DNA from 2 places in the Oceanobacillus sp. E9 genome. Region 1 is predicted to be linked to the other one. Evidence: a T-box and tRNA genes for the amino acid it is inferred to sense, from the RefSeq annotation. Region 1 holds a T-box; the other holds one or more tRNA genes.
The links. The T-box of region 1 lies ahead of argS (arginine--tRNA ligase). A T-box ahead of a tRNA ligase gene usually reads a tRNA of that ligase, here a tRNA-Arg.
Positions count from the first base shown of each region.

Region 2: it has a tRNA-Arg gene. The T-box ahead of argS (arginine--tRNA ligase) is inferred to sense a tRNA for this amino acid. The anticodon was not compared.

Region 1 is NZ_LSNA01000009.1:108,096-120,629, forward strand. Features, by position in the region: gene argS (arginine--tRNA ligase) at 34-1,722, opposite strand; T-box leader at 1,766-1,986, opposite strand; gene AQ616_RS16770 (purple acid phosphatase family protein) at 2,206-3,837, opposite strand; gene AQ616_RS16775 (CalY family protein) at 3,941-4,528, opposite strand; gene sipW (signal peptidase I SipW) at 4,602-5,174, opposite strand; gene AQ616_RS16785 (hypothetical protein) at 5,248-5,688, opposite strand; gene AQ616_RS16790 (hypothetical protein) at 6,239-6,427, opposite strand; gene AQ616_RS16795 (diacylglycerol/lipid kinase family protein) at 6,518-7,423, opposite strand; gene AQ616_RS19685 (hypothetical protein) at 7,582-7,758, opposite strand; gene AQ616_RS16800 (nuclease-related domain-containing protein) at 7,873-8,781, shown strand; gene AQ616_RS20115 (LPXTG cell wall anchor domain-containing protein) at 9,067-9,309, opposite strand; gene AQ616_RS16805 (NUDIX hydrolase) at 9,378-9,920, opposite strand; gene AQ616_RS16810 (ASCH domain-containing protein) at 10,132-10,605, opposite strand; gene AQ616_RS16815 (hypothetical protein) at 10,668-11,321, opposite strand; gene phaZ (intracellular short-chain-length polyhydroxyalkanoate depolymerase) at 11,402-12,238, opposite strand; gene AQ616_RS16825 (class I SAM-dependent methyltransferase) at 12,343-12,534, opposite strand, start outside.
Region 2 is NZ_LSNA01000005.1:208,674-221,207, reverse strand. Features, by position in the region: gene AQ616_RS04780 (dihydroxyacetone kinase subunit DhaK) at 1-868, opposite strand, end outside; gene AQ616_RS04775 (MFS transporter) at 977-2,251, opposite strand; gene AQ616_RS04770 (erythritol/L-threitol dehydrogenase) at 2,282-3,397, opposite strand; gene AQ616_RS04765 (DeoR/GlpR family DNA-binding transcription regulator) at 3,654-4,424, shown strand; gene AQ616_RS04760 (methyl-accepting chemotaxis protein) at 4,808-6,805, opposite strand; gene AQ616_RS04755 (nuclease-related domain-containing protein) at 7,024-7,974, opposite strand; tRNA gene AQ616_RS04750 (tRNA-Arg) at 8,312-8,385, opposite strand; tRNA gene AQ616_RS04745 (tRNA-Gly) at 8,391-8,464, opposite strand; gene AQ616_RS04740 (metallophosphoesterase) at 8,602-9,114, opposite strand; gene AQ616_RS04735 (XTP/dITP diphosphatase) at 9,137-9,730, opposite strand; gene rph (ribonuclease PH) at 9,753-10,496, opposite strand; gene AQ616_RS04725 (GerMN domain-containing protein) at 10,669-11,727, opposite strand; gene racE (glutamate racemase) at 12,085-12,534, opposite strand, start outside.

The DNA.
Region 1 (12,534 bases):
AAAAATACTACTTATACATTATCCTGATTTTTTTTACATAGCATCTGGCGCTTGAATTCCTAATAATCGCAGTCCTTCTTTTAAAACTGTTTTTACCGAATATACAAGTTGTAATCTCGCCTGTTTATTCTCCTCATCCCCTAAAATTCGTACATTCGCATAATACTTGTTGAATTCTCTTGCTAGCTCAATAAGGTATTTTGCTATTTTAGAAGGATCAGAAGCATTGTAAGCTTTCATAACTGTATCTTGAAGAGCCATAAGACGCGTAATTATAGGCCATGCTTCATTTATATCAACTACGCTAACATTGTTCGTTTCACGATATCCTCCTTTTTTCAGCAATGAATTCATTCTTGCATGGGTATATTGAATATACGGACCTGTTTCCCCTTCAAAACGCAACATGTCTTCTAAAGAAAATTCCACATCGTTGTGTCGATCATTTTTTAAATCATGGAAAATAACAGCTCCTACGCCAACCTGTCTTGCTACTTCCTCCTTCTTCTCTAATAAAGGATTTTTCTCCATAATATTATTATTTGCTAACTGAATTGCTTCTTGTAGTACTTCTTCTAATAACACAAGTTTTCCTTTTCGAGTAGACATTTTCTTTCCTTCTTTTAACATCATACCAAACGAAATATGCTTCATATTCTTAGCCCAATTATATCCCATTTTTTGTAGTACATAAGACAGCTGTGTAAAGTGCAGAGTCTGTTCATTGCCTACAACATATAAGGATTTTGCAAAATGATATGTTTCATAACGATAAATAGCAGCAGCTAAATCACGTGTTGCATATAACGTAGTTCCATCACGTTTTTGAATCAAACAAGGTGGTAAGTTTTCTTCCTCTAACGTAACAACTTTTGCTCCTTCCGATTCAATTAATAAACCTTTTTGCTGCAGTTCATGAACGACACGATCCATCTTGTCATTGTAAAAAGCTTCCCCATTATAAGAATCAAATGAAACCCCTAATAGCTCATAAATTCTTGAGAAATCTTTTAACGATTCTTCACGAAACCAACCCCATAATTCTTCAGCTTGTGCATCTCCATCTTCTAATCGCTTGAACCATTGTCTTCCTATATCATTGAGCTTAGTATCAACTTCCGCTTCTTCGTGAAAACGAATATAAAGTTGAAGTAATTCTTTAATTGGATTCGCTCGTACTTGATCCTCATTTCCCCATTTTTGATATGCCACCATTAATTTACCAAACTGTGTTCCCCAATCTCCTAAATGATTGATACGAACCGTTTTATATCCTACTTTTTCTGCAATATTAGCAATTGCATTTCCAATTACGGTTGAACGTAAATGTCCCATTGAAAAAGGTTTTGCGATATTAGGAGACGAGAGGTCGATTGTGATTACTTTTTCTTCACCAAGATTTGAATAACCAAAATTTGTTTTTTCCTTACTAATTTGTTGGAGAATTTTTTTTGTGAATAAAGCTTTATTCAGAAAAACATTGACATATGCTCCCACTGCCTCTACCCGCTCAAAGTAAATAGAATTTATTTCTTCGACTAGCTGTGTCGCAATTTCTTGAGGATTTTTTCTATAATTACGTGCTAATTCAAAACAAGGAAAAGCTAAATCCCCCATCTTTGCTTGTTTTGGTTTTTCAATTAAAGAATATAATCGTTCCTTCTCTAAATTCCCGTCCATGCATTCATATAATGATTGAACGAAGATTTGTTTTGCATCCATTAGTTATTCCTCCTAAAAAACTCTCGCCTCTTTTTCTATTTGAAAAAGAGACGAGAGTCTATAATCCCGTGGTACCACTCCACTTGTAATTTAATAATTATTACCGCTTTAGTTGATAACGAGGTCATCCCCGTCTTATTCTACTCCAATTTTTCGAACAAGAGTCTCCAAAGTGCGGTTCATTACTGCTTAATGACTAGGCTCTCACTTCCCCTAGTTCGCTGTGCACGCTACAGCAATTACTCTCTTTGTCATCGACGATGTAATATTTAAGATTATTATACTTATTTTATGGATAAATGCAACAGTAAAATACAATGACTAACCTAGCTAGTTTAATCATTTTACACATTAAAATATTCTAGCTTAGGGAACAGTTGTTGTCACCCTCTTACTATAATTAAGATTAAGAAACAAAATAGAACATCCCTTGCAGCAAATTTTCATTCGGCCACAAGAGATGTTTTTTAATTGGTTTTAACTTTATCCCCACTGCTCAATTAATTCTTCCGCGCTAGCTTTAAGTGAATTAAAAGCATTCTCAGTGATTAATTGTTCTTCTTTTATAACTTCCAATAACTCTATAAAACTATTCATGTGTTTTATCGCCTTATCCACTGATTGTGCCTCTTGGTAATGCCCTACGGAGGTCAAGTGAGTTTGTAAATGTCTACCTGTTTCTTGACTCGTAATATCTCCCGAAACTAAAAATTCGTCCACTTGTGTTTGCACTTGTTCGATAGAAGATTCAATAGGTTCTTCTTCCGATCCTTCTGCTTCTGTAACTTGTTTTTGACCATCAGACTGTTTTGTCATTGTAAACTCATCGAATAATTCACCCAAAGCGTTATATGATTCATATTTCAGCTCTTCACCATCAACGTAAATATGTTGATACATCTGGGTATCTTCTGCGCCGCTTCTCACATATGCGTTATTTTCCTCCCAAACTACTTCAGATCTATCATACATTTTTGGACCAGATACAGAGTTAACGAACATCGTACCAGTAGTGTACTCTCTTTCCCCATTTTGTTCATTATTCAAATGTCCTCGAGCGTACGTGTGATCATGACCTTGAAAAACTAAGTCTACATTGTGCTTTTCGATTACAGGAAGTATCGCTTCACGAAGCTCTACGTTATCACGTCCCTCTCCAGAAGAAAAAATGGGATGGTGAAACGTAATGACTGTCCATTGATTCGGATTATTCTCAAGAACTTCATCTAACCATTCTGCTTGCTGATCAATATCTGCATATCCGACATTTGAATCTAAAGAGATAATTCGCATATCTTGGTAATCCCAGTAGCCCACTTGCTTTTCTAATCCCTCGGGACCGTTACCAGGATATGCAAATTGAGGCCCCCAATATTCGGACAGTTTTCTAGGTTCATTTGTAGTTCTATAATACTCATGGTTCCCTGCTGTCGCAATACTAGGTACCATACCGTTTATCCATCCAGCTCCTTCGTACCACTCACCCCATTGCTGATCTGCGTCACCGTGATTAATCATATCTCCAGCATGCACAATAAAGCTCGCATCAGCTAAATCTGAATAAGCACTACGCATCACGCGTGACCAATGTTCTTTTATATCATTTTGAGCGTCACCCATGTAAATAAATGAAAATGGCTCATCTTCAGCTGCTGCTGTAGTGAACTCATACCACTCACTCCAGTTTGCACCATCACCTACGCGGTACAAGTATTGCGTACCTGGTTCAAGACCTTCAAAATTCACTGTATGGTATTGATTCGTATAGCCAAGGTTTGCCTCAATTTCTTCACTAGTTTCTGCCTCAACCGTTAACGTATTACTTGTAAAATTAGGACCTTCTTCAGCTGCTGCAATCTCTGCAACAGGAGTCGTAACACTATCATCCGTTCTCCATGAAACAGACTGAGTAGTAGTTGTATCGCCTTCCCATCCTAATAAAACTCGGTCTGGAACCGGACTAGGTTTGTACGTTTCTGCATCTGGATGCTCTTGTTGATCGGCCACAGCTACTGCACTTGGTAAGATAATCCCCACTGCAAGCAACGCAGCTATGGAACGCTTTTTCAATTTCAAATCTTTCTCACCTTTCAAATCTCTTATTACATTTTTCATAATTAAGTTTCCTCCCTGAAAAAATCAAGATTCTTAGTTTATTAGAGCAATAAAAAAATTACATTATCAGTTCGCCAATTTAATAGATAATCACTTTTTTCATTTAGATATCTTTTCCATCACCTTGCGTAGCAATAAATGTCCATTCAAGGTTTAAAGCGTCACCCTGGAACTGATTTTGGTCTTCCCCGTTATCATTGAAATTGAATTGAACCACAAAGTCATGGGAGTCTCCTGCTGCAAGACCTTCATCACCAATTGCTGGATAAAAAATATGCTCATTAATCGCTTCCGGTGTCATTTCTTGCAATTCTGCCAATGTTGTTTGGTAAATCACTTCATCCAAGTTATTTACGTTATAAAGAAATTCTACTACTATGTGTTCTCCGAAATCCTCCGAATTATCACCCTGTGCATCTTCAACAGTATAATTAGTTTCTAAATATACTGTGTTAATGTCGAGTGTGCCACTGTTATGAAGTTCAAAGTCACGAACCATCGAATCTCCAGGGGCCATATTTCCAACATTAATAATCTCCGTTGGCTTCGCTGTTAGATCCAACGTGCCCGCAGCGAATGTGTTGCTTGTTTCTACGGTGTCACTAAAGTATGCGAATGTGCCCCCTCCTATTAATGATAACCCCAGTACTGCTGTCGCCACACCCATGCCCAATTGCTTTTTGATTCCCATCATGATTCCTCCTTAAGATATTTGATTTTATTTGTGAACGCTTCATCAGGTGAAAGACCTGAATAAGGCGGAGTCACTGATTATTACTTACTTCCGGTTCTTGTTTACTTGAGGCTTCTAATTGCCTTAACGCTCGTCCAATATTGATAATCGAATAGCCAACTAGTATTACGCCGGGTAAGATCAATAAGAAAAGTGCACCCTCTTTAGAATTGGCAAATTGAGTCACATATCCTGCATACGGAATGGTGAACCCGGTGTATTGCCCTACGATACTCTCAGCGAGCACCAACTCAGAATCTGCTCTATTGTTGTTATCACCTTTAGTCACATATTGCGCTCCATTATCCTTTACTTCATCAACTCTGTGAGTGATTACCATTCCATCAGAATTATGAAAAGTAATGATGTCACCCTTTTGAAATTCTGTAATATTTTCTTTTGCTTGAATAGCAATGATGGATCCGGTTTGAAATTCTGGCTCCATGGATCCAGATAAAACTGTTTTTAATTGATAACCGAATACATTTGGCTCTCCATCGGTTGCTTGATGAAAAATCACTGTGAACGCCGTAACAACCAGTAATATAGAGAGCACGGTTGTTATCAGACCACTGGTTAACTTTTTCATTCTTCTCCACATCATCGAATACCACCTCATATATTTTATTTCCTTGAATTTTTCTTATTTAAATGGCGTTGATAGAAAACTTTCTACGCTATGATGCATCGCCTGTTGTATCGTCAAGTTCTGCATCTGTATCTTTCTCTGGTGATTCATTTTCATCTTTCTCACTTTTCTCTACTGCATCTTCTGTTAATGGCTTGTTGGAATCGTTTGTTTCCTCAGCTGATTGCTTGTTCGTGCCATTCGTTGATTTATAATTTGGTTCATCTATTGATTGCTTGTTCATACTATCTGTTGATTCATTTTCTAATTCATTATCAATTGTTTCATCTGTTTTATTAGCTTCGTCATTATCCTCATAACCTGCAAATGGATCGGTAGCCAAAATATATCCTTGCAACAACTCCGTTTCAGCCCGGAATACGGCGGTTGTTGGTGATGTTACCAACGCAACAATATAAATGGATAAAAACAATATGGCGAATAATTGAAAAGGTATATTGAATTTTATCTTCATATGGTGTTTTTTCATGTAATCACTCCTAGAAATTTAGAGGTGTGTTTGGTGTGTGAAAGTACTCTTACATTTTTGAATATATGTAATACTATTTACACTTCCATTTTTAATAGATTCTCTTTCTCTATTTGAAGTATAGTGGAGTACTATTAATAGATTATGGAGTTAACGTTAATGTATTGTAAATTAAGAAAATAAAAATTTTTCATAATTATAACGTAATGGGTTTAAAGTATTGATTATCCAATACCATATAAAATAATTAGATATTTTGGATTATTAAAAGAGATTTATTTGGGTAAAAAGGTTTGTGTTAGAAGTGATTGGAGAACTGTGAAATAAAAGAGAAATCAATGATAAATGACAAAAATGCACCCTTCAATAAGGGTACATCTTTTTGTTACATAATTATTTAGTAATTTTTAATTGATAGCATCCACCCAGTATATTTACTTAATTTTCCACCTAAGCTTTTCATCCTTTTGCAATGAGCAAGCAATCCTGAACCATCTGTAATATTATCAAAAGGAAGTCCAAGCTAACCATAGCTTGGACTTCCTTTTGATTAATTTATGTTTAATTTTTTGCTGAACAACAATGTAATCGCATAAGCGATGAAAATGGATAAAACCCCAAAAATTAGGACAGGAGTTAAAGCAATTGAACTCGATCCGAAAGTAATTTCAGGTAAGAGTCCTTCAATACTAAGCCACACTTCCGATATATTAGGTACATATAATGTCGTTAAAATCATACCCGAGCCTACTTGTAAGACAAAATATACTATAATCACACTACAGATAAATAATGCTGCTTATTTCATACAATCCCCTTTCTTATTCATCTAAACTGTGCCAAATGCTTCATCACCTATAACTACATTTAGATGTTTTGGTAGTATTGTAATTTCAGAAGGTGTTTGCGTCAAAACCTCTCCATCACTATCAATATTTTGCTCTGGCGAACTCTCCACGTGAAGTTTACTTGTTCTAAAATAAATAACTTCATCGTTTCTATTATCTGGGTAATCATTTTGCATTTGCGTTTCTAACCATGTCCAAAAGTGTTGTAACTTCGCTAACTTAATAATAAGTACATCAAATTTTCCATTTTGAATATCAGCATGAGGGAAAAATGACTTCATACCACCTAGAAAAGGTCCATTGCCAACGACCATCATTACCGCTTCCCCATCATAGTTCATTTCCTCACTAGTTATTTTCAGTTGAAATGTTTCATTCTGAAAAACAACTTTGGAAGTATTGATGTAATATGACATTTTTCCAAGTAACTTTTTATTTCCTCCATCCATTTCTTCAGCTACTTTAGATATTAGTCCAATTCCCCAGAAGTTCAGGAAATAATAATCATTGTATTTTCCCACATCAACTGTTTTTGTTTGTTTTTGTACTATTTGTTCCAGTGCAACCAGCGGATTTTGATTCATTCCTATTGTTCTAGAAAAATCATTACATGTACCGCCTGGCAACACCGCAAAAGTTGGTCGATGATCTAATGGAGCAAGAGCATTTACAAGCTCAAATATTGTTCCATCTCCACCTCCACCAATAATTAAATCCACTTTACTATAGATTTTTTCAATGATCTTTTTACCGTCGCCTTCTTTTGCTGTAGTATATACGGTAACTTCTTCAAAAACATCTTTTAATCTCGCTTCAATTGTATTTATTTCATTCTTTAATTTTTGATTTCCTGCATTTGGATTTATTATGACTGCAACTGTCTTCATTAATCCTCTCTCCTTATCGAGCTTCTTCTATTATCATTCCCTAATTTTTATGATCTTGATCATTTTTTTAATGAAGAGGTTATTTTCAACTAAAAAGCCGTTACAAAATGAAGACCGAATGTAAGTAAGTCAGCCATCCAAAGATTTTCAATTTTTGATTACACTTTAGGACTTTTATTTTCCTTTAAGATTTTAAGAATATTTTTTAAAGTGCCATGAATATTCTGCAACGCCACTAATATAATCCCTAACATAATAAACGTGACGATTTCTCCAGTGAAGAATGCAAGTACTGCGAGTAGAATAGCATAAAGTGTGAAAAGTAAATAATTCATTAGACCACCCTTTATAACCGTTTCTTACAAATTATATCATTCTTTTTACATAGGTTGATACACTTATCAAAATATTCATTTATAATAGAAGGAAATAAGGAGAGGAATTGATTTATGATTACAAAGCGCAGAGAAAAAACAAGGGATTTAATGTTGTATGATTTATTGGTTCACAGAATGGATTTCTCTAATAAAGAACGGCAAATCTATGAAAAGATAAAACAAGGATATGAAGGAGAAAGAAGATTCGACCAATTATGTGATGAGATCGATGGTAATAACTTAATACTACAAGATTTATTGTTTACACATAATAATACAACTTTCCAAATCGATTCGGTGATTATTACTAAAGATACAATTTATTTATTAGAAATAAAGAACTATAAAGGCGAATATATTTATGAAAATGATAGGTTAATTAAAATGCCGAATATTGAAATTATACAACCGCTTCATCAACTGCATCGAAGTGAAGCATTATTTCGTAATTTGATGACAGGATTTAAATATACTCTCCCTATTAAGTCTTTGGTTATCTTTATACATCCTCACTTCACACTATATCAAGCTCCTGTAAAAACCCCCTTTGTCTTACCAACTCAAGTCCAATCATTTGTACAAAAAATCAAGCGTAATTCCACCAACATAATCATTAAACATCAACAACAGATCGCCGAACAACTACTAAAATTGCACACCTCTCCATCTCCTTTTCAAAATACCCCTAAATACCAATACAAAGATCTTAAAAAAGGAATTTACTGTCATGATTGTAATCACTATTTTAATCATGCTAATGGTAAATATCTTGTATGTAACTATTGTGGTAAAAAGGAAGATGTGAATACTAGTGTACTTAAAAGCGTGGAAGAAATAAAAGTTCTCTTTCCTGATTTAAAAATTACTACAAACAGAGTTCAAGATTGGTGCGCTATTATTTCTTCAAAAAAACGGATACGCAAAATACTAAGTGAGAACTATGAAGTAAAGGGAAATAGTCAATGGACTTATTATGTATAAAAGTGATTGTACAGTAAACAAGAAATGATTAAATGAGTTACCTTTTTTCTCGATATCAAGAATTTTGGTAACTCATTGGCTCTATGAGTTACCTTTTTTCTCGATATCAATATTTTTCGGCACTCATCGGCTCTATGAGTTACCTTTTTTCTCGATATCAATATTTTTCGGCACTCATCGGCTCTATGAGTTACCTTTTTTCTCGATATCAATATTTTTCGGCACTCATTGGCTCTATGAGTTACCTTTTTTCTCGATATCAAGTTTTTTGGGCACTCATCGGCTCTATGAGTTACCTTTTTCGGATAAATCCACAGCTAACTTTCTTTTCCGTTGAAAGAATAAAATTCCCGCTCCTGTTAATATAATGACGATACCTATTGTTAAATAGTTATATAGATTCGTTGCAGTATTTGGAAGTGTTGTAGTCCCTTTAGTCTTGTTGTTATTATTTGGTTCGGGATTTTTATTTATGTCTGAACATTTTACTGCTCCTCCTCCAGTATTGTCATTATCTTCTTGTATTATCGAATTCTCCCTTTAACGTATCAATCCCCTTATCTTTACAGTAACTTATTTGCCTATAATTTGCGGCCCTAAGTTAAATAATCTTTCGCCATATAATAAGCATGTGCAGTAAATAATTGAGTTTTAAGTGAGCTACTACGGAGCATATGACCAAATGTATCAAAATTAAACAGATGAACATTTATATCCTCGATATCATCTAAGTTTTGTTCCTTCTCTTTTTCAGCATCTAGTATTAAAAATGTTTTAATTTTATTTGTTTGTGTTGCAGGATTCACCATAAATTCTCCTAATAAGATTGGTCGATGAGGTGAAATATAGCCTGTCTCTTCCATTACCTCTCGTACAATACCCGCTTCACAGGTTTCAAATTCTTCAAGATTCCCTGCAGGTATCTCTAAAAATGTATCATTTCCTGCATACCGAAATTGTTCAACGATTACAATTTCTTTCTCCTTAGTTATCACTACAGCATTAACCCAATCAGGATATTCATTTACATGATAAGCTTCGATTATTGTTCCGTCTAATAATTCACAATTATCTTTTCTGATGTTTCCAAAATCACTTTTATGTATGTATTCAGATTGCAAAGTCTTCCATTTTTCCAATGTCCTTCTTACCTCCATTAACTAACTTATATATTTGGCGAATATAATTGTTTAGCTAAAACTGGAAAATATTTAGATCTTAATTTATATGTTGCAATAACTCTCTTCTTAATATCAGTCGGAATCGCACTAATTGCATTTATTATAAACAAAGGGAATTCTATTGCTCTCTAGTAGTGATCCACTACTTCTCTATTATCCTTCTAATCAATTACTTACTTTTTTGTTTATAAACTAATTCAAATCTTTCACAAACAACTGGAATATCATCACTAAATTCTTTGTCAATTCGTTGCAGCTCCCTAGTAAAAAAAGCTTCATGAACTTCTTGCCAATAGCGCAAAGAACGATCTCCTTCCCCTTCTAAATAAGCATGTTCTTCTGTTACTTCATGATAAGGTACTATTTCTACATCCGTAGTAACAATGATTGCAACTGCCTCTCCATCGCTATTGAGAATAATATTGTGCAGCCCTCGTTCAGGCAATGAATCACCATCAACTAGATAGTTTCTATAGCTTGATGAGGTAGCCGTTTTCTTCCCTTCCATTACTAATTTTGCGAGCCCGTCAGCGTGATCTGGAGCATCTCCAAATGCCCATACATCTACTTCATCAAAATTCGGAGTATCTCTTTGTATTTTTGTATAGTCATTCCACATATCTTTTACAGATTGTTCATTCATCTATATCATCCTTCTAAGTTTTTTTGTGTTTTCAGTACGAATAAATAATAACCGGAGCGCCTCTAAAAATTATCAAAACCTTTTATATAATCATATACCCATCGTATTTCAATTGGACCATTCACTACTTTATAATAGTCACCATTATTATTTATCGACATTAATTGATTTTCATAAATACTAGCCATGACGACCTCGTTCTCGGTCCTAATTTCAATCATAAAACCAGTCTCTTTACTGACATCGGAATTCCAATCTCGATCGTTTATCTTCTTCACTTGGTATTGACTAAGAAATTCGACCATCTTCTTAACTGCTTGATGATCTTCTGTCATCTTTTGATGATTCACGAATACCGCTTCAAAACTAGATTTATCGTATTCGAGTAGTTCTTTTAGACTTTTCGTTTTATATTCATTCAGCATGCTAACTGAAAAAACAATGATTGGTATAAACATTAGTACAGTAATCAAAGTATAATAAATTTTTTTCTCTGCTAACTTTCTCTTTAAAATAGAAGTGGTTAGTTTTTCAGATATAAATATGGTTATCGGGAGGACAATAACTACCAATATGACTATCGCGATAATATCTATCACACTATTCCATTTTTCTATATGGGCAGTAAAAAAGAGATAAATAGATTTTGAAATAAAAAAAGTAAACACAACCAAATATAGTGTAATGATAATAAATAGCAATTTACTCTTATTCAATTATTTACCTCTTTTTTTGAAAAATCAATCATTTAATGATAATCTAACTATAACTAAAATTGATAATACAGTAAACGTATTTAAGAAGTTATATCTAAAAAAGAATCTACTTCTGAAATGACGCTGTCAATATTATCAACTAATGGAGCATGCCCTGTATTCAGTTGTTTATAAATAAAAGATACATTATTCTCTTTCATTTCATCCATTAATTCTAATGTCATTGTCTCCGAAACCATTAAATCATACCTTCCCCATAAAATAAGAATTGGAGAAGTAATATTTTTTAGGTTGCGGCTTATATCAAACTTATTTGCCGCATTGGCTACATCGATTATATTCCGTTGATTCAATGCTGCTTCGATGTACTTCTTAAATCTAGTTTCCTCTGGTTTTTTAATAACAAACATTAGTTGTAACATAGCAGCTTCAAAAAATGACCTTTCTTTGTTCGTTTGCGCTTGAAGCATTCTATTGATCATTGGATCAACTGAAATTTCCTCCCTTGTGGTCATTCTTTCTCCATTCGAATTTAATGCTGGATAACCTTTGGTAGAAATAGAATTAAGTAGAGTTACTGATTTCACCCTTGTTGGATAATTAGCTGCAAATTGCATAGCCACACCCCCACCATTCGACCAACCCATCACATGACACATTTGAATATGTAATGCATCACAAAATAATCTTATATCTTCTGCAAAATCGTTAAAAGATTCTATTGGTGTATGATATGTAGATTGTCCATACCCACGCAAATCTAAGGCATAAATCGTATATTTCATCGGTAACTGTTCCATTAATTTATCCCAATGATCTGAAGAGGCAAAATTTCCATGGATCAATAAGAGTATAGCTTCTCCACCATTTCTTTTTTGGTAATGTATTGTTTCTCCATTAGTTATCGTAACCTTCATCCAATCCCCTCCCGTAACTTTAACTGTTTATTATATTCCACTTCACCATAGAAATGAACAGCAAAAAGGCAAGTATTTAGTATTTTTCCCAAAGCTGCCTAAACTTACTTTTCATCTTTCCTACAAATAATCATCGTAAATTTCATCGACGGTTTATTATTACTATCTTTATTTGGCTCTTCCACATCGAAAAAATCTACTAACCCATAATCTTTAAAATCTTGATCGATGGATTCCGCATCATAAAAATACAATTTCACACCGTCCTTTGTCTCAAAGTAGTCTTTACCCAATTG
Region 2 (12,534 bases), on a different contig from region 1:
TATGAATACCTTTTTCTGATAGTATTTGTTCTACTCTTCGAAAAATAATATATAATTCCATTCGTGGAGTGGAGCCTAATCCATTTACTAAAACAGCTACTTCATCTTGGTTTGTCAGAGGCATATCAGTTAAAATATCCGTTACAAGTCTTTCTGCTACTTCATCTGCAGTAGCTAATGGTCCTTTTTCAATTCCTGGTTCCCCATGATGACCAAGACCTATTTCCATTTCATTTTCACCTAACTCAAAACTTGGTTCACCTGTTTGTGGTAAAGCACATGGTGATAGACCAACTCCCATTGATCGAGAATTTTCATTTGCTTTTTCTGCCATTCGAATTACATCGTCTAAGTCATAACCAAAATCCGCAGCTGCTCCAGCAGATTTGAAAATAAAGAACTCACCAGCAATCCCACGACGCTTCTTTTTTTCTTCTTTCGGAGCAGAGGCTACATCATCCGAGCCTAATGCAATCTTTACTTCAATATCTTCCTCTAAATCTGCCATCTCTGCAGCCATACCAAAATTCATTACATCTCCAGCGTAATTCCCATGCAGATAGGCAACACCAGCTCCTTTGTCAATAGCCTTTGTTACTTCAAGAATCGGATCAGGAGAGGGAGATGCAAAGATATTTCCAACTGCTACTCCATCTGCCATTCCTTCACCAACATATCCTAGGAATCCAGGCTCATGTCCAGAACCTCCACCTATCAAAATACCAACCTTATTCTCTTTTGTTTGTCGAGTAGTTACTAGAGCACGTTTATTTTGATTTGATTGTTTTATATAATCTGGATGTGCTTTAACATAACCTTCTAACATTTCTTCTACTACATGATTTGGATTATTTAAGAGTTTTTTCATTATTGTATGCACCTCACATTATGATTCAATTAATCTTAATTTCAAAATAAAGCGTTTACACTAATATTAGACGAGTTCACGCAATATCAGTGTATAGTTTACTCATTATTAAACGACAGCTTCATCCTTTGAACCTTTTGCTATTTCTTCTTCAGGTAATCTCAAGAATCTTGTCATAATAGCTGCTGCAAAATATAATCCCGCAAGTAACCACATTAATCCTTGTGTACCAATGAAATCATAAAATAGAGCAACAAGTGCCGGTCCTACGAATACACATAATCCTGCTCCAAGATTTAAAATAGACATTGCAGCGCCTTTGTCCCCGTCTCCAACTAAAGATGGGGTTAAAGCTGAAAGTGGAACAAAACCAGCTAAACATGCGCCCCATAACATTCCAATTGCTCCAATTAAGAATACATTTCCAGTAAACACTTGTGGTACATAGAACATCATTAACGTAAATACACCACATCCAACCGCACCAATCCAAGTAATTGTGTTTCTCCATCCAAATTTGTCGCCAACATAACCAAATATTAAATTAAATGCAATGTTGGAAATAAAGATAGTTCCCCAAATGTTCAACCAGACTGTTGTTGAAATTCCTTGACCTGATAAGTAAATCGGTAAAAACAAAGGAAACGCATATTGCGACGCTTGGTTAATTATTCTGACAATACCCGCTACAGCGACTTTAGGTTCTCGCTTTAAAATAGTTATTCCATTTAACAATTCTTTAAATTTACTACTTTTGCTTTCCTTCTCTTCTAGGTCAAACTTATCTTTGTTAACAATTAAAGCAAAGTAAGCCCCTAACAATACCCAAAATACCGCACTCCACATAGTAGGAATGTGCCCAACCCAATTAATCATAAAGCTAGAATAATATGCACCTAATACGCTTAGTCCTCCAGTAAACACAAACCAGAACCATCCCACTGCTGTTCCAAGTTGATGTTTTGGTGTACGATAAGTAACCCATACAAGAAATGAATATGCAAATAACGGATATCCAAAGCCACGTAGTGCGTATGTTGGAATCATTAATTCATAGACTAAATTTGGCATAGCAAATCCAACAAACAGAACGTGTCCGAGTAGATATAATACTAATCCCATTGTCATTGTTTTCCTTGGACCGAATGCCTCTACTAGTACTCCAGATAACCACGCTGCAATTGCAATTGTTACACCATAAGATGTAGTGAGTACTGCTGCTTGCTGGACAGTTAATCCTTGATCTACAAGGTACGGACTAATCCAAGCAAGCTCTAATCCATCACCCATCATGAAGATTAATACTCCAAAATACCCCCATACTAAATTGGAAGGAATACCAATCTTATCCAAAAAAGTCTGATTTTGCCCTAAACTTCGCACAAGTTTCTCCCCCTTTATAGTGGAAACCTCTTACGGTTTCAATATTATTTTTAGTGACTTATCTCCCTTTTTCATTAATTCGAATCCCTTCTCAAACTCTTCTAAAGGAAGTTGATGTGTCACTACTCCACTAGTAGGGAAATCTCCATTTGCAATTCCATCAATAACTAACGGATAACAATATGGCCCAAGATGTGATCCGAGTAAATCTAGTTCTTTTCGATCGCTAATAATACTCCAATCTACCGTTACAGGTTCTCCAAACACACTAAATTCTATAAATCTACCTAATTTACGAATAGCATGTAATCCTTGCTCCACTGATTTTGGATGCCCAGTAGCCTCTATATAGATGTCACATCCATAGCCTTCTGTCATATCTTTAATTTCTTGAACAACATCTGTCTTACTAGGGTTAAGAACAATATCTGCTCCGAATTGTTTGGCAAGTTCTAGACGGTCTTCTTTCATATCTAATACAACTAACTTAGCAGGTCCTGATTTTTTTATAGCACCAATCATTCCTAAACCAAGTGTACCCGCACCAGACAGAACAACAAAATCTCCTAGCTGTACTTGCGCCCGTTGTACGGCATGTAAACTACAAGCATATGGTTCAATGAGAATAGCATCTTCAATCGGCAAATCCTCTGGTACTTTATAATTAATCGCTTCTTTTGTAAATTTCATATATTCCGCCATTCCACCATTTACGTTGTTTTGAAATCCATATAAATCATGCTTTTCACACATCCAATATTGGCCTCGATTACAGAAACGGCACTCCCAACAAGGTACAATTTGCTCAGAAATTACACGATCACCAATTTCAAAATCAGATACTTCATTCCCTTTTTGCACAATCTTACCAATAAATTCATGACCAGGAATCATTGGAGCTTTAATATATGCCGGTTGTGTTTCATCTCCCCAAAAGCTAGGCGCACCATCATAAGCTTTAATATCCCCTGCACAAATTCCACAAGCCTCTAACTTTATAATTATTTCTTTATCGTTTTCTAGTTTTGGAGTTTCTACCCTTTCTTCAAATTTATAATTTTTAGGGCTATATGCTACAACAGCTTTCATATGTGTTGGTATCTCTTGCTGCTTAGTGCTCTCTTTATTTTCTACCGATTTCTCCATGCTTTCATCTCCCTTAACATTTATTTAAAACAAATTTCAATTTTTCATCTTATTGAAATCGTTTTCAATTTATAGTTACATATTATCATTCATTTTCGAATTGTCAATAATTTATTTCGTATTTTATTATTTCAATTCATATCTAATCATAAATAAATAATTCGAAAATAAAACGAAAATAAATATACTTCATTATTGCTTAAATGAACAAAATACCCTAATATGAAATTAGATTACTTATTAAGGGTGAAGTTTCATGAAAATGTTTGCTAGTGAAAGAAGAAATAAAATTATTAACCTATTACAAGAACAAAAACGAATTACTGTGAAAGATATAGCATTACAGATAGGGGTATCTGAAGCTACATTAAGGGCAGATCTAAACAAAATGGAAAATGATGGTTTACTTACAAGAACACATGGTGGTGCCGTCATTAATGATGAAAATGAAAATGAAACAAGTTTTAGTGCAAGGAAAAAGAGAAACAAAGAAGAAAAAATACAAATATGTAAAAATGCTTTTGAACTTATCGAAGAAAAACAATGTATATTATTAGATGCTAGTTCCACTGCACTAGAACTAGCTCGTTTATTAAATCAATCTTCAAAACGAGTTACTGTAGTAACTAGTGGAATTCAAACCGCCTTTGAGTTAAAAGACAACCCTGATATTACTACAATCTTAATTGGTGGCGTAGTTACAAAGAAATCAGCATCTATTGAAGGTACACTAGGAATAGATATATTAGATAGTGTCAATATAGATATCATGTTTACTTCAGCAAATGCACTATCTTTTGAAAATGGCTTAGAAGATTTTAATTTATATGAAGTTCAATTAAAAAAAGAAATTATACGGAGAGCTTCAAAAGTAATTGCGCTTATTGATTCCACAAAAATCGGGAAATCATCTAGTGCTGTTTTTGCAAAGTTTGATCAGATAGACCGAATAATAACAGATCAACCTATAGATCCGTTATTTAATAGCAAATTAGATTCTCATCAGATAGAAACAATCATAGTTTAAACAATTTATCCGATAAAAAACGAAGACTTATATAAGTCTTCGTTTTTTATGCTCTACTCAAAGATAATTTAAGCTTATAGATTATAGAGTTATATGAATTTTATTGAATCATCCATTGAGGTTTTCTAAATCCAAACCCTGGGATTCACCATCTATAATTTGTTATTTCATCTAATTCCACAATTTCTTTAATATCTATAACCCGCTGCTCTTTCTCATCCTCTGTAACAACTCGATTTCAATAAACATATTCAAAGCTGCAGCCTATTCATCTTCAATCTTCTTATACTACTTCAAAATAAAATCGAGAATTGCGAACGAGGATGTGGCCCATAATATAATCTGGAGCCTCATCCTCGCATTTCAGTGTAATGATACGTTCTTTAATTTCTAGACAGTTTAAAATTCTCTACTAACTGTTGTAAGTCCTCAGCTACAGATGTTAAATCAGATGCTGAATTTGCTATTTCTTCCATAGATGCAAGTTGTTCTTGTGTAGATGCAGAAACATTTTCTGCTTCATTTGATACTGTGTCACCAATGGATGCTACTCCTTCAAATATAGAAGTAAATTGTTTCGTCGCAGTAGAAATTTCTTCAATTTCAGTAGTTACACTCGTAATTTGATTCGTAATGGAATCCACGTATCCAGTAATATTCGAGAATGATTGATCTGCATTATTTGCGATATTAATACCTTTTTCAACTTCTGTTGTTGCAGCTTTCATTGAACTCACAGTATTCGCAGTTTCCGATTGAATTGCGCTAATCATTGTCTTTATTTGTTCAGCTGATTGGGAAGACTTTTCGGCAAGTTTTCTTACTTCATCAGCTACAACAGCAAATCCTTTCCCATGCTCTCCTGCTCTGGCTGCTTCGATTGCTGCATTTAGAGCTAACAAGTTTGTTTGCTCGGAAATATCTGTAATAACATCAATAATTTTGCTAATTTCTTCTGATTGATTACCTAAATCTTGAATATTATTTGATAGTTGATGTGTATTCTCTTTGATAAATTTCATTTGACTAATTGTCGTATTCAGAGCTTTATTCCCTTCATTAACAGCAGAAATGGTATTGGTAACTGTATTTGAAACCTCATTCGAGCTCGATTCGATAGTATAAATAGACTCCGTCATTTCCTTCGCTAATTTGGAACTTTTCGTTATATTGTTATTTAGACTATTCATCCCCTCAGCTACTTCTTGTACGGATGAAGAAATTTGTTCTGTTGCTGAGGTATTTTGTTCTGTACTAGCATTTAATTGCTCTGCAGAAGATGCTAAATGATTTGATTTATCTCTAACTTGAAGTATAATTCCATTCAAGTTTTCTCGCATTTTATTAAACGATTGAGCAAGTGTGCCTAATTCATCATTTCGATGTAAGTGTACTTCATCGCTTAAGTCTCCATGACTTATCGTGTTACTTGCACTTACAAGATGATAAATCGGTTTAGAAATAGAGCGAATGATAAATACAATTAATACTCCTCCAAGAGCTAATGCAATCGTAATAACAAGGATTGTCGTATTTAAAATTGGGCTCACATTATGCGTTATTTCACTATTAAACATGCTCCCAGCTATTTTCCAACCTGTAATTTCACTTGTAGCAAATGCTAATTGTTTTTGATCCCCTTCAAAAAGATAGTTGAACTTCCCATTTTCTGAGTCATATAGTTTGGTGAAAAAATCTTCTGTTGCTTCAGCACCAGCCTCATAATTGGGATGACTGATATAATTTTGCGCTTCATCTAATAGAAACAAATACCCTTCTTCACCGATAGTGACTGAATTAACTATATCTGTCAAACTAGCCAACTCTAAGTTTACTGCCACAACACCATCGTTATTAGCAGTAGCTTTCGCAAGTGTCACCACCACTTGATTGGAAGAAGCTGATACATAAGGAGTTGTTACAATTACTTCTCCTTGATTGTCCATCGCTTGTTGATACCAAGGTCGCTCTCTTGGATCATAATCTGGTGGATTTTTAAAGGATGTAGGAAAATTCATAAACTCTCCCGTCTCCGTTCCTACATATGTTTGTTCAAAAGCTACATCTTTCGAATTTTGCATATTTTCTAGAATTCTGCCCGTAGCTTCATCTGCATTATCTTCTATATCCGATGGATCAATTGCAGTAGATAAGTATTCGATACTATCCATTTGGTCATTCATAAACTGATCAATGGTTTGTTTCATTATTTCTACACTCTTTTGGGCAGAGTCTAACATACTTTCCTCAATCTTATTCTTTGCACTTTGGTAAGAAGTTGCTCCGATTGCGATACTAGGGATTAATAATATGATAAGAAACGCTATTATTAATCTATTTCTTAAACTAATTGATTTCTTGATTCCTTTTTTCTTCTTCAAGTTGTGTTACCTCCTGCTATAAGTAATTGTGCAATCATGAGCTTTATATCGACCAAAAGCACTATAACTTAACAGCAAGTGTAAAAATAAAAATAATCATAAAAGTCGAATAATTATAGAACTCCCTATCTATAAGATTATATCTATTTAGCAAATAAGCACCTATCTCATTGATAGATGCTCGTTGATTTCGTTTTTCATCATTGTTTAATAGTCACTTATTGATCTACATTTCCCATACTATTTTTATTTATAATATAGCTAGTTATATCAGCAAGTTCTTCATGTTGATACTTTCTATTTTTTGTAGTTAATTCTTCTAAGAAAAAAGTATAGAGACTTTTCTCATCTGTAAAGATATTAACCCGGTCATTATTTGAATAATTTTTCACAACCGTATGATTTTGAGAAGCACAATTATAATACACAATCGGTTCTACAAAATTATACTTCGGATTCGCTTCTTCTAAAAAGTGTTTCAGTTTTAATGCTGTCTCGATTACTTGGTTAGATGGATTTCCATAGGATATTACTTTTACATTTGCTTGCAAGGGTTCAGGTACACCATCATTTTTAATTACAATCGTATGTTCTTTATGATCATCATACGGGAACATCGAATGAATTAACAAATCTAGCGTTTCATCTTGACCATAAGAAACTCCATGTAAAACTGTACCTGACCATTTCTTCGTTTCTATAATGTACATTCCTGTAGGCAACAAAATGAAATGATCAATTTGTTTCGTCTTTAATTCAAGTCCTTTGTTGTAAGGAACAAAAAGATTACCGAGAATCACCATTTCTTCTTTTTGTACTAGATTTTGTTTGACTAACATATCCTTTACATGTAATAAAATGTTATGAGTTTCTACTTCACCGCTATTAATGGAAAATGCCTTCAAGCTATTTATATAATCATTTTTATCACTTATAATTTTATTAAATCTATTTATTTCTTTATTGAGCTCGATCTCAAAACGTTGATGTTCATTATGCAACATATTCTCGTACTCAGAGGTTTGTGTTTCCATTGTTGCCGATACTTCTTCCGTTATCGCATCAATGTTATATTCATGCTCCCTTTCCATATTCTTTGTACGCTTCAATAAAAATACAATAACGATAGCAAAAATAATTATTATCGACAAGTAAATTATAGTTATCATATTTATCCTCCTATACGGTTATTCTACTACATCGCTGTGACAATATCTTCTAAATATAAAGCAAACTTTTAAACAATTTCTGCAAAAATATAAATCCAACTATTTGTGATTAGAATACATCATACTATTAAATAAACCAACCTTTATCATGAATTTATGACTAAATTGCCAAATGATATGCCTTTAGAATTTATAGAAGTATATTATCCACCTATGAAAAAAAGGATTCTAGCTACCAACTGAATCCCTTTATCGTAACCATAGAATAAAACTAGGAAGATCAATAAATCAACATAAAAAACCCTCATAAACATTGTGTTTACAAGGGTTAACCTAACGTCCCAGGCAGGATTCGAACCTGCGACCCACAGCTTAGAAGGCTGTTGCTCTATCCAGCTGAGCTACTGGGACAAATTTGGAGCGGGTGAAGGGAATCGAACCCTCGTCATCAGCTTGGAAGGCTGAGGTTTTACCATTAAACTACACCCGCAAAGTCTATCTCTACTCAATCATTATGTATGCCGTCTTTTTTAACGGACAAGTAATATTATATGACCGAGTAAACAATTTGTCAACAGTTTTTTTAAAAGTTTTAGTCAGTAACAAAAAAAGTTACTGACTAAACTTTTATAGTATTGTTGAATAAGACATATTTTTAATTTTTTGTCCATCCACTGTATAAAACTGAACAGAAACCGTTTCATTATCTAACCATCCTAATATAGCATACGTCTTCTCCACGCGGTTTCGCGGCATACGAATACTTCCTGGATTGATAAATAATTGTTCTCCAATTTTTTCTGCACCAGCAATATGTGTATGTCCAAAGCAAACAACTTTAGCTTGATGTTCTTCTGCTGCATAAGAAAGTGTGGTAAGTCCAGATTTCACTTGATGGAGATGTCCATGTGTAATAAAGAATCTAGTTCCATCAATATCTTTTATTTCTTCAGTTGGATATCGGGGATCGAAATCACAATTCCCTCCAACTTTATAAAAAGGATGTAACACTTCTGCATCAAAATCTAATTCTGAATCGCCACAGTGAATATACCAATCAACTTCATCATGTTGATCCATTATTTCTGTTAGCTCCTCAGTCAAACCATGACTGTCACTAGTTATTAATACACGAGTCATCGTAACCCCTCCAATTGGTGACTTATAATGTATGTAACCATTTTTCAAGCTGATCAATCGCATTTTTACGATGACTAATTTGATTTTTTTTATCTGGATCTAATTCAGCCATTGTCACATCATATCCTTTAGGAATAAAGATAGGATCGTATCCAAATCCATGATCGCCTTTTTGGTTTCTATGAATGTACCCTTCACAATACCCTGTATTAAAAGTTGTTTCTTCACCGGGTTGCGCTATAGCCAATACACAAATAAATCTAGCATGACGATCTTGATCAGGAACATCCTGCATTTCCTGTAGAACCTTGTCTATATTCGCTTGATCATTAGTGGGTTCACCAGCATATCTTGCGGAAAATAGACCAGGTCGTCCATTTAAAGCATCAATTATTAATCCTGAATCATCAGCAATAACAGCTGTATTAAAACGTTCACTAATTTGTTCTGCTTTTAAAGCTGCATTTTCTTCAAAAGTAGTTCCTGTTTCCTCAATATCTGGAATAGATTCAGGTAAATCCAATAATGATATTGCTTGAATATCAAAGCTAGCAAAGAATTCCTTGAATTCTTTAGCCTTTCCCTTATTTTTAGTAGCAACAATTATTTTTTTCATATGATTACATTACTCCCTACAATTATCTTTCCATATCTATAATTAATTTATCTGCTAAAATTTCTTTTTGTATTTTCACCAGTTGCTGAATACCTTCTTCACCTAATTTTAGCATATTTTGTAATTGGGTAGGAGTAAAGGTCGCTTCTTCTCCTGTACCTTGAATTTCCACAAACTCTCCTGCACCAGTCATCACAATATTCATATCGACTGCTGCTTCCGAATCTTCTTCATAATTTAGGTCTAGAATTTCTGTTCCGTTTATTAACACCCCTACAGAAATAGCTGCTAAATAATCATGAATTGGCATTTTTTTTAATGTTTTTGCTTCAACTAATTTTGAGAATGCAAGTGACATTGCTACAAATGCTCCTGTAATAGAAGCTGTTCTTGTTCCTCCATCCGCTTGAATTACATCACAATCAATCCAAACTGTACGCTCTCCAATTTGATCTAAATCAACAACTGATCGTAATGCTCTACCAATAAGTCGTTGAATTTCCATCGTTCTTCCACTTACTTTTCCTTTTGAAGATTCACGAATATTTCTCTGGGCAGTAGCTCTAGGGAGCATGGCATATTCCGCAGTTATCCATCCTTTACCCTGACCCCGCATAAACGGAGGGACACGATCCTCAATACTTGCGTTACAAATAACTTTTGTATTTCCCATTTCTATCAGTACGGACCCTTCCGGATGCGATATATAATTAGTTGTTATGTTTATATTTCTTAATTGATTTACTTGTCTCTGATCATTTCTCATTTTAATTCTTCCTCCTCAATTGTACACTGAATAGCTTATCATATTTTTTCAAAAAGAAACATTATCCATATGTTCTCATAAGATTGTTATAACTACTATTTATATCTTAACAAATTTAAAAACCTCTATACTACTTAAAATGTAGTAATAGAGGTTATAATTTAAAACATTATTATAATTCTTCACTTGGTGAGAATAATTGTTTTGTTACTGGTTCTGTATATGCTTCTCCATTTTCATTTACAACTTTTTCTACATTCTCCACCTTTACATCAACTGCATCTATATTTGGCTGTTCCGTAAGTGTACGAACCATAGTTTCCATAACCTCATCAGCTATAATTCCTTGCTCACTATCAGCTAATATTTCTTTATTAAATACTACCTCAAGAATACCATTACTTAATGTTGGTTCAGAAGCAAGCCCAGCCTCTGGATTAAATACGTTGACAACTGTTGATTGGTATCCAGGACCATCAATCAATTCTTCTATAATATTAGCAATTGCTTCATCTTCATTAGTTTCAATATACTGCGTTACTGGCACATAATAACGATTATTTTCTTGTTCGACTGGATAATACATTGTCACAGGTTCACTCTGTAGATAATCCAACGTATCATTGTTAATTATATTGATTCCATTTGCTCTTGAATAACCAGAATTAATCGGGGTGCCATTTACTGGCATTTCCTTTAAGTCTTGACCATTTACTCGTAACTTAACTTTATGCACATTTTCAAATTGTGTTAACGTATGCGTAACAGATTCGAGTATTTGTACTTCTTGATTTTCTTCATACTGGGTAAATTCTTCTGATAAGTCTACAATAATTGTTCCATCCTCTTGTAAATTAACTCCAAGTACTTCGGTACCTTCTGGTAGCACCGCTTGAAAGCCATTTGGAAGAAGAGGTGTTACTGGACCGCCTTTTACAAGATGCTCTAATACTTGTGCTGCTACTTCATTTGTATCAGGGACTGGAAGTTCTAGTGTTTGAGAAGCAACCATTCCATTTGCATCTAGGAGATACAAGTCTCTAGATACTGTCTCAGCCGTCTCTTCAGGTGTAGCTGAAACATCTTCCTCATCTACTTTGTCAAGATTATCTACTTCCTGTGCATTTTGAGGTGGATCAATTTCATCAAGTGATTGTTCTCCTTCAAAACACCCAGATAAAATAGTGACAATACTTATTGACCCTGCTAATAGCATTAATCGCTTTTTCATGCAAATACCTCCCACGATGGTTTGTACTACTATATATACGAGCCTATATAGAAAATAGACCAATAATAGAATAAATTTCCTATAAATGATATTAATTAGTGTGAAAGCAGAAATTATATGCGATTACAATGAAGCAAGCTTTTCATCTATTTTCAGGGAAGATTTTGTTCTTCCCCCACTGATTATTAGTTGAATAGAATCAAGCGGGCAGTTTATTCCCTACTTATCTTTCTTCTAATCCCCAGTGTCTAGAGTGAGGAATTACCCGTTATATGCAAGATAAAAATTAAAAAAGTTCCAATCCTCCATAACAGATGATTGGAACTTACGTACGAGATTAATACAACTTACTATTATTTACCAAACTTTGTTTGTTGATATATTTGCTTGTTTAATGGTTAGCATTTGGAAGTGAGACTCTTGAAATACTGTTTTTGCAATTTCGATAAAAATCTCTAAATCACCAGTTGTATAAAATTGATGAAGTGGAACTAGATCACTTCGATTCATAATTTGGTGAACGTCAAGAAGTGTACTAGTTTCTCGTGCAGTTTCTTCACTGGAGGAAATAACAGTGACTTCTTCTCCCATTACCTCTTGTATGGTGGATTTAAGTAATGGATAGTGTGTACAACCTAAAATTAATGTGTCCATTTTTTTGTTGCTTGAGAATGGACGTAGAGCCTCTGTTACAACTGTTTTTGCTTCGGAACCGGATAACACGCCTCGTTCAACCATTGGAACAAATGGAGGACAAGCTAACCCACTTACTTGAATGTTCGATTTAATTTTCGCCAATGCTTGTGA